DNA from 2 places in the Planococcus sp. RAB007_Raresut genome. Region 2 is predicted to be linked to the other one. Evidence: a T-box and tRNA genes for the amino acid it is inferred to sense, from the RefSeq annotation. Region 2 holds a T-box; the other holds one or more tRNA genes.
The links. The T-box of region 2 lies ahead of AC2Q9J_RS07500 (valine--tRNA ligase). A T-box ahead of a tRNA ligase gene usually reads a tRNA of that ligase, here a tRNA-Val.
Positions count from the first base shown of each region.

Region 1 (4,390 bases), 180 kb from region 2:
GAGAGAGCCGCAGTGAATAGGCCCAGGCGACTGTTTAGCAAAAACACAGGTCTCTGCAAAACCGTAAGGTGACGTATAGGGGCTGACGCCTGCCCGGTGCTGGAAGGTTAAGGGGAGTGCTTAGCGCAAGCGAAGGTGCGAACCGAAGCCCCAGTAAACGGCGGCCGTAACTATAACGGTCCTAAGGTAGCGAAATTCCTTGTCGGGTAAGTTCCGACCCGCACGAAAGGCGTAACGATCTGGGCACTGTCTCAACGAGAGACTCGGTGAAATTATAGTACCTGTGAAGATGCAGGTTACCCGCGACAGGACGGAAAGACCCCGTGGAGCTTTACTGTAGCCTGATATTGAATTTTGGTGCAACTTGTACAGGATAGGTAGGAGCCAATGAACCCGGAGCGCCAGCTTCGGGGGAGGCGTCGGTGGGATACTACCCTGGTTGTATTGAACTTCTAACCCGCACCCCTGATCGGGGTGGGAGACAGTGTCAGGCGGGCAGTTTGACTGGGGCGGTCGCCTCCTAAAGAGTAACGGAGGCGCCCAAAGGTTCCCTCAGAATGGTTGGAAATCATTCGCAGAGTGTAAAGGCAGAAGGGAGCTTGACTGCGAGACGTACAGGTCGAGCAGGGTCGAAAGACGGGCTTAGTGATCCGGTGGTTCCGCATGGAAGGGCCATCGCTCAACGGATAAAAGCTACCCCGGGGATAACAGGCTTATCTCCCCCAAGAGTCCACATCGACGGGGAGGTTTGGCACCTCGATGTCGGCTCATCGCATCCTGGGGCTGTAGTCGGTCCCAAGGGTTGGGCTGTTCGCCCATTAAAGCGGTACGCGAGCTGGGTTCAGAACGTCGTGAGACAGTTCGGTCCCTATCCGTCGCGGGCGCAGGAAATTTGAGAGGAGCTGTCCTTAGTACGAGAGGACCGGGATGGACACACCGCTGGTGTACCAGTTGTTCCGCCAGGGGCATCGCTGGGTAGCTATGTGTGGCCGGGATAAGTGCTGAAAGCATCTAAGCACGAAGCCCCCCTCAAGATGAGATTTCCCATTGCGCAAGCAAGTAAGATCCCTCAAAGACGATGAGGTAGATAGGTTCGAGGTGGAAGCGTGGCGACACGTGCAGCTGACGAATACTAATCGATCGAGGACTTAACCAATTACTTTTATGAATTGCTTTGTTTGACCCGTTTCCATGTCGTTTATCCAGTTTTGAAAGAATAAAAAGGCGAAAAGCTGCTAAAAAAGGGCTTGTAAAACTCGCCAGAGTTGATATAATAAAACTTGTCTTTCAGAAATAACCACATAGTCCAGTGATGATGGCAAAGAGGCCACACCCGTTCCCATCCCGAACACGGCAGTTAAGCTCTTTTGCGCCGATGGTAGTTGGGGGATCTCCCCCTGTGAGAGTAGGACGTCGCTGGGCATACATATTGGAGGATTAGCTCAGCTGGGAGAGCATCTGCCTTACAAGCAGAGGGTCGGCGGTTCGATCCCGTCATCCTCCACCATTTATTTCTCTTTCGCCGGAGTAGCTCAACTGGTAGAGCAACTGACTTGTAATCAGTAGGTTGAGGGTTCAAGTCCTTTCTCCGGCACCACTCATTGCATGAGCCATTAGCTCAGTTGGTAGAGCATCTGACTTTTAATCAGAGGGTCGAAGGTTCGAATCCTTCATGGCTCACCATTTTTAATTTCATATTTGCCACGCGGGTGTGGCGGAACTGGCAGACGCACTAGACTTAGGATCTAGCGCCTTCGGGCGTGGGGGTTCGACTCCCTTCACCCGCACCATTTTTTGCGGAAGTAGTTCAGTGGTAGAACGCCACCTTGCCAAGGTGGAGGTCGCGGGTTCGACCCCCGTCTTCCGCTCCATTTTTTTGCAGACAAGCCGACCCTAAGCCGGGGTGGCGGAACTGGCAGACGCACAGGACTTAAAATCCTGCGGTAGGTGACTACCGTACCGGTTCGATTCCGGTCCTCGGCACCATTTGTTTGACAAAAACAGCAGCATTCATAGCAAGCGCCCGTAGCTCAATTGGATAGAGTACTTGACTACGAATCAAGCGGTTAGAGGTTCGAGTCCTCTCGGGCGCGCCATATTTTTTCATCCAGCATTGATAGTCCGGGAAGTAGCTCAGCTTGGTAGAGCACTTGGTTTGGGACCAAGGGGTCGCAGGTTCGAATCCTGTCTTCCCGACCATTTTCACGGGGCCTTAGCTCAGCTGGGAGAGCGCCTGCCTTGCACGCAGGAGGTCAGCGGTTCGATCCCGCTAGGCTCCACCATTTTTATATAAAGATCCAGGCGGCGTAGCTCAGCTGGCTAGAGCGTACGGTTCATACCCGTGAGGTCGGGGGTTCGATCCCCTCTGCCGCCACTTTTTTAGGACCTTTAGCTCAGTTGGTTAGAGCAGACGGCTCATAACCGTCCGGTCGCAGGTTCGAGTCCTGCAAGGTCCACCATCATATATTATCTCGGAGGAATACCCAAGTTTGGCTGAAGGGATCGGTCTTGAAAACCGACAGGGGAGTCAAATCCCGCGGGGGTTCGAATCCCTCTTCCTCCTCCATATTTTTAAAATGTGTGGACATCTTATTTTTGATGAAAATTAGTTCTTACTATTATCGCGGGGTAGAGCAGTTCGGTAGCTCGTCGGGCTCATAACCCGGAGGTCGCAGGTTCAAATCCTGCCCCCGCAACCAAATGGTCCCGTGGTGTAGCGGTTAACATGCCTGCCTGTCACGCAGGAGATCGCCGGTTCGATCCCGGTCGGGACCGCCATTTTTTCAAAAAATATGGGTCAGTAGCTCAGTTGGTAGAGCATTAGATTGAAGCTCTAAGTGTCGGCGGTTCGATTCCGTCCTGACCCACCATTTTTTGCGGGTGTAGTTTAGTGGTAAAACCTCAGCCTTCCAAGCTGATGATGAGGGTTCGATTCCCTTCACCCGCTCCATTATTTTAACGTTATGTTATGGGCCTATAGCTCAGCTGGTTAGAGCGCACGCCTGATAAGCGTGAGGTCGATGGTTCGAGTCCATTTAGGCCCACCATTCCGAAGTAGCTCAGTGGTAGAGCACCGCACTGTTAATGCGATGGTCGTAGGTTCGAGTCCTACCTTCGGAGCCATACTGGGGAAGTACTCAAGTGGCTGAAGAGGCGCCCCTGCTAAGGGTGTAGGTCGGGCAACCGGCGCGAGGGTTCAAATCCCTCCTTCTCCGCCAGTAATTGGCCCCTTGGTCAAGCGGTTAAGACACCGCCCTTTCACGGCGGTAACACGGGTTCGAATCCCGTAGGGGTCATATTTTGAAGAAAGCGTCCTGCATGAATTTGCAGGACGCTTTTCTTACGATTAGTCAATAGATTTTTCTCAACTTTAAAGAAGTTTTTTGAAATTCCCCCTCTTCTTGAAGGCGGAAAGTGGATCGGGTTAAAAATGAGCATGCCAAAAAAACCTCCGGCTTTTTCATTTTTTCGCAGGGGAAGAATGTGTTAAACTTTAGGTGCCACGGTGCAGGGGCTCAGCCTGTAATCGTAGCGTAATTGGTGTGTGACCAAGTGGTGGATCGTTTTGAGCAGCTTGTTCATACACGCCACCACGGCAACCTTATGACATTTGTTATAAGGTTTTTTTTTTAATTTCTGGTAATAATCCACCAGGTGGTTCTGCGACAGGCGCTTTTGTTTAAGCATGTTCATGATGATGATATAGAGCAATTTGCGGAGGTGTTTGTTTCCACGCTTATTGATGCGGTCCTTCGCGAGAAACTTGCCCGATTGGTACCGGCGGATGTCAATGCCGGCAAAAGCATTCAACTGTTTGTGATTCTCAAACCGGTGGATATCGCCGATCTCGGCAAGCAGGCGAACGGCGGTATTCTCCCCGATGCCCGGAATGCTTAACAGAATAGCATACTCATCCAATGGAGAAGCCAGCGCCGCCATTTTCTCGATACACGCCTCTTTCAGCAAGACAAGCTCCTGGAACCGTTTCGCGTACAGCCGGACCAGCTCACAAGACAGGTCATCGACCTTTACTGCGGGATTGGAACTGCCTGCGGCATCCAGCAGCTGGATGGCTTTTTCTTCTGCTTTTTTCGCGGACATCCGCTTCTCGGTGTTGGCTAGAATCCGGTTTTTGAGCACTGTCTTGGAGTACCCCAATACGAGGTCTGGATGCGGAAACAACTGCACCAACCGGAGAAAGAGGTCCGCTTTTGTCGTAAACAAGCCAGTCAGTTCAGGGAACGTGAGCTGCAGTTCCGCGTGCAGGCGTCCCCGGACGACGGTCAATTCATCGTCCAGATCGGCGTAATGCCGGGACAGCTTCTTGAATTGCCGGTAACAATCGGTTGAAGGCGTCTCCAAGCGGCGTTCATTTTGGAAATGACTGCTT
Region 1 is NZ_JBXYIF010000003.1:6-4,395, forward strand. It holds partial or broken rRNA gene AC2Q9J_RS06540 (23S ribosomal RNA) at 1-1,156, shown strand, start outside; rRNA gene rrf (5S ribosomal RNA) at 1,306-1,422, shown strand; tRNA gene AC2Q9J_RS06550 (tRNA-Val) at 1,432-1,507, shown strand; tRNA gene AC2Q9J_RS06555 (tRNA-Thr) at 1,522-1,597, shown strand; tRNA gene AC2Q9J_RS06560 (tRNA-Lys) at 1,608-1,683, shown strand; tRNA gene AC2Q9J_RS06565 (tRNA-Leu) at 1,706-1,790, shown strand; tRNA gene AC2Q9J_RS06570 (tRNA-Gly) at 1,797-1,871, shown strand; tRNA gene AC2Q9J_RS06575 (tRNA-Leu) at 1,898-1,986, shown strand; tRNA gene AC2Q9J_RS06580 (tRNA-Arg) at 2,020-2,096, shown strand; tRNA gene AC2Q9J_RS06585 (tRNA-Pro) at 2,123-2,199, shown strand; tRNA gene AC2Q9J_RS06590 (tRNA-Ala) at 2,207-2,282, shown strand; tRNA gene AC2Q9J_RS06595 (tRNA-Met) at 2,301-2,374, shown strand; tRNA gene AC2Q9J_RS06600 (tRNA-Ile) at 2,383-2,459, shown strand; tRNA gene AC2Q9J_RS06605 (tRNA-Ser) at 2,474-2,566, shown strand; tRNA gene AC2Q9J_RS06610 (tRNA-Met) at 2,623-2,699, shown strand; tRNA gene AC2Q9J_RS06615 (tRNA-Asp) at 2,703-2,778, shown strand; tRNA gene AC2Q9J_RS06620 (tRNA-Phe) at 2,795-2,870, shown strand; tRNA gene AC2Q9J_RS06625 (tRNA-Gly) at 2,877-2,950, shown strand; tRNA gene AC2Q9J_RS06630 (tRNA-Ile) at 2,971-3,047, shown strand; tRNA gene AC2Q9J_RS06635 (tRNA-Asn) at 3,049-3,123, shown strand; tRNA gene AC2Q9J_RS06640 (tRNA-Ser) at 3,128-3,218, shown strand; tRNA gene AC2Q9J_RS06645 (tRNA-Glu) at 3,225-3,296, shown strand; gene AC2Q9J_RS06650 (IS110 family RNA-guided transposase) at 3,487-4,390, opposite strand, start outside.
Region 1: it encodes a tRNA-Val, which carries the amino acid that the T-box ahead of AC2Q9J_RS07500 (valine--tRNA ligase) is inferred to sense. The anticodon was not compared.

Region 2 (4,390 bases):
GTGCACATCTTAAAGCCGACCCAGCGCACATTTTCTGATACGATAGATTACATAGATTCATATGAGAAGAAAGTTGGGACCGTTTTGAAATTATTACGCACTGCGCTGGTCGCGATTGCGGCCGGCTTTATTTTTCAGCAGATCGGCATGTTTTTGCCGTGGCTTCTTGGGCCAATGCTGGCACTTTTACTGCTCAGGCAGTTTACAGAAATTGAGTTTTATTGGCCGCGTATCTTTCGTACAATCGGCCTCATCCTCCTTGGTGTCATGATCGGCGCATCGTTTACGCGTGAGTCGGTGCTGCTGATGTGGGTGGATTTGCCGTACATGCTATTTATGACGGTGTCGGTTATCATCGCCGCATTATTATTCGGGCTCCTGTTCAGCAAGATGGCCAACGAATCGCTGCAGACGAGTCTGCTCGGGTCGATGCCGGGTGGCTTGTCACAGATGGTGCTGATTTCGGAAGAAGTCAATAACGCTAATGTCACCGTTGTGTCAGTGATGCAGACGTTCCGGATTTTCCTGGTGGTGACGATTGTGCCACTGCTGACAACATTCTTTGTCGGCAGGGAAACGACAACCGCAGCCACTCAGGCAAACAATTTCTCATTTTCGCCGCTGGCATTTTTACCGGCAATCGCACTTGGCATTTTCATTTACCTGCTCATGAAAAAGTTTTCATTCCCGGCGAAGGAATTACTGGCACCCGTACTTGTCATGGCGATTGTGCAATCGTTCACCGGCAACACGCTCATCGAAATGCCGCCGCTTCTCACTATCCTAGCCCAGCTGCTCGTCGGCGCGCATCTCGGCCTGCAGATGGAGAAACTGCGGGAGAATATGAGCATGCGGCTGGCGTTTGCGATTGTGGTCAACAACGTTTTGCTCATCGCGTTCACAGTATTGATTGCTTTTATTCTGGCCGATTGGCTCCCGGAATACCTGTTTCTCGATTTCTTCCTGAGCGCGGCACCCGGCGGCATGGCCGAAATGGGGATTACGGCGCTCGCTTCGGGTGCGGACGTTGCGCTCATCACGAGTTTCCATCTGTTCCGACTGTTCTTTATTTTATTGCTTGCGGCGCCTGCAGTGGCGTATGTGCTGAAAAAACTTGACGCTAAAACAGGAAATTGAGTACAATGGATTTAATCAGATACTGATGCGTTGAAGAGGATAGTAGAATGTGCGTGCATTTCAGAGAGGAAACCGAGTGGTGAGAGGTTTTCATGGACCAGCATTTGAATGTCACCTCCGAGCAGATTCCGTGAACACGAGTAGCGGAACCCGGATGCGAATCCGTTATCGAACTTGAGAGCCAGGCTTTTTTTCGCCTGTGTATAAAGGTGGTACCGCGAAAACTCCTTCGTCCTTTAAGTAGAGACGACAGGAGTTTTTTTGTACCCTTTTTTAAGCTCAGGAAGATGCTTCAACCCATCAAAACCAAGCGCTATGGGAAAAAAGAGAAACTTCATTCAGTGGGGTTCTTGCCCACTGAATGTTAGTTGATCCATTCGGGTTTTTATGGTCAGTTGATCTCCCGTTCGAAGAACTGGGAGTCATACTGACCGTTAAAACGGGATAAAACCCGCAGCGACTAGACGAGGAGGAATCTCTATGACAGAACAGATGTCGACCAAGTATGATCCGCAATCGATTGAAAAAGGGCGTTATGATTGGTGGATCGACAACAAGTATTTCGAAGCTAAACCCGAAAGCGGCAAGACGCCGTATACCATCGTGATTCCGCCGCCGAACGTAACAGGCAAGCTGCACCTGGGCCACGCCTGGGATACGACGCTGCAGGATATTCTGACGCGTATGAAGCGTATGCAGGGATACGACGCGCTATGGCTGCCGGGCATGGACCACGCCGGCATCGCGACGCAGGCGAAAGTTGAAGGCAAGCTGAAGGAAGAAGGCAAGTCTCGCTATGACCTTGGACGCGCAGCTTTCCTTGAAGAATCATGGAAATGGAAAGAGGAATATGCAGGGCATATCCGCCAGCAATGGTCGAAACTGGGCCTTGGACTCGATTACTCACGTGAGCGCTTTACACTGGATGAAGGCTTGTCGAAAGCGGTTCGTGAAGTATTTGTTAAGCTATACGAGAAAAAATTGATCTACCGCGGTAAATACATCATCAACTGGGATCCGGCGACGAAAACCGCGATTTCGGATATTGAAGTTATCTACAAAGATGTGCAAGGCGCGTTCTATCATATGCGTTACCCGTTGACAGACGGCAGCGGCCACATCGAAATCGCAACGACGCGTCCGGAGACGATGCTCGGCGATACAGCGGTTGCGGTTCACCCGAAAGATGAGCGCTACAAGCACTTGATCGGTAAAACTGTGACGCTTCCAATTATTGGACGTGAAATGGAAATTGTAGCGGATGATTATGTCGACATGGAATTCGGAAGCGGTGCGGTGAAGATCACGCCGGCGCATGACCCGAATGACTTTGAAATCGGCAATCGCCATAACCTCGAACGTGTATTGATCATGCACGAAGACGGCACAATGAATGAAAATGCGGGCAAATACGAAGGCATGGACCGCTTCGAATGCCGCAAGCAGATTGTCAAAGACCTGCAGGACATGGATGTTTTATTCAAAATTGAAGAGCATCTGCATTCCGTTGGTCGTTCAGAACGCAGCGGGGCAGTAGTTGAGCCTTATCTGTCGACGCAATGGTTCGTCGATATGAAGCCATTGGCGCAAAAATCGGTGGATCTGCAGAAAGGCGAAAACGGCGTCAATTTCGTGCCGGAACGTTTTGAGAAAACCTACCTTCACTGGATGGAAAACATCCGCGACTGGTGTATTTCACGCCAATTATGGTGGGGCCATCAGATTCCTGCCTGGTATCATAACGAAACGAACGAAATATACGTAGGGCACGAGGCGCCGGCAGACGCTGAAAACTGGACGCAGGACGAAGACGTACTGGATACGTGGTTCTCGTCAGCATTGTGGCCGTTCTCGACGCTTGGCTGGCCGGAAGACAGCGATGAGCTGAAGAAATACTATCCGACTGACGTGCTGGTAACAGGCTATGACATCATCAACTTCTGGGTATCGCGCATGATTTTCCAAGCGCTGGAATTCACGGAAGAAAAACCGTTTGATGATGTATTGATCCACGGCCTTGTCCGTGATGCGGAAGGGCGCAAGATGTCGAAATCGCTCGGCAACGGCGTTGACCCGATGGATGTTATCGAGCAATACGGCGCCGATTCGCTGCGCTATTTCCTGGCAACCGCTTCATCGCCAGGCCAGGACCTTCGCTTCTCGATGGAAAAAGTGGAGAGCGTTTGGAACTTCGCCAATAAAATCTGGAATGCTTCCCGTTTTGCGTTGATGAACATGGAAGGCATGACGTATGAGGAAATCGATCTCAGCGGCAAGAAATCTGTAGCTGATTCATGGATCTTGACACGTCTCAATGAAACAATTGAACAAGTGACGTCGCTTGCTGAACGCTATGAATTTGGTGAAGTGGGCCGCCTGCTTTATAACTTCATCTGGGATGATTTCTGCGACTGGTACATCGAGATGGCGAAACTGCCATTATACGGGGAAGACGAAGATGCGAAGCGGATGACGCGTTCGGTTCTTGCTTACGTACTCGACAACACGATGCGTTTATTGCATCCGTTAATGCCGTTCATCACTGAAGAAATCTGGCAGAACCTGCCGACAAAAGGCGAGTCAATCACGATTGCCGAGTGGCCGAAAGTGGACCCGGCATTGACGGACCAAAGCCAGTCGTCGAGCATGAAGCTGTTGGTGGACGTGATCAAATCTGTACGGACGATCCGCGCGGAAGTTCAGTCGCCGATGAGCAAGAAAGTGCCGTTGACGATTTCGGCGAAAGACGCTGAAACGCACGCCGTGCTGGAAGCGAACTCCGCTTACATCGAACGTTTCTGCAACCCGGAAACGCTGACGATCGGACAGAATATCGAAGCGCCTGAAAAGTCGATGTCGGCAGTAGTATCCGGCGCGGAATTGTTCATGCCGTTGGAAGGCTTGATCGATATTGATGCAGAGCTTGCACGTTTGAATAAAGAGCTGGAGAAATGGGCGAAGGAAGTTAAGCTTGTTCAAGGGAAACTGTCGAACGAACGGTTTGTTTCAAAAGCGCCGGAAGCAGTTGTTGCAGAGGAACGCGCGAAAGAAGCGGACTATCTGGAAAAACACGCGACGGTTGAGAAGCGCATTGAGGAATTGAAGAATCTCTAAGATTTTTGGAAACAGATATTCCGCAAAACAGCTTGCTTTCGGGCCCACAGGAAGTGGGTGTCATGCAGTCGGCGCGACAGGACGTCGCGGTACCGACTGCCGGCTGCTCCCCAAGGCGTCTTCGCTGTTTTGCTCCATA
Region 2 is NZ_JBXYIF010000003.1:181,330-185,719, forward strand. It holds gene AC2Q9J_RS07495 (AbrB family transcriptional regulator) at 85-1,137, shown strand; T-box leader at 1,159-1,377, shown strand; gene AC2Q9J_RS07500 (valine--tRNA ligase) at 1,618-4,251, shown strand.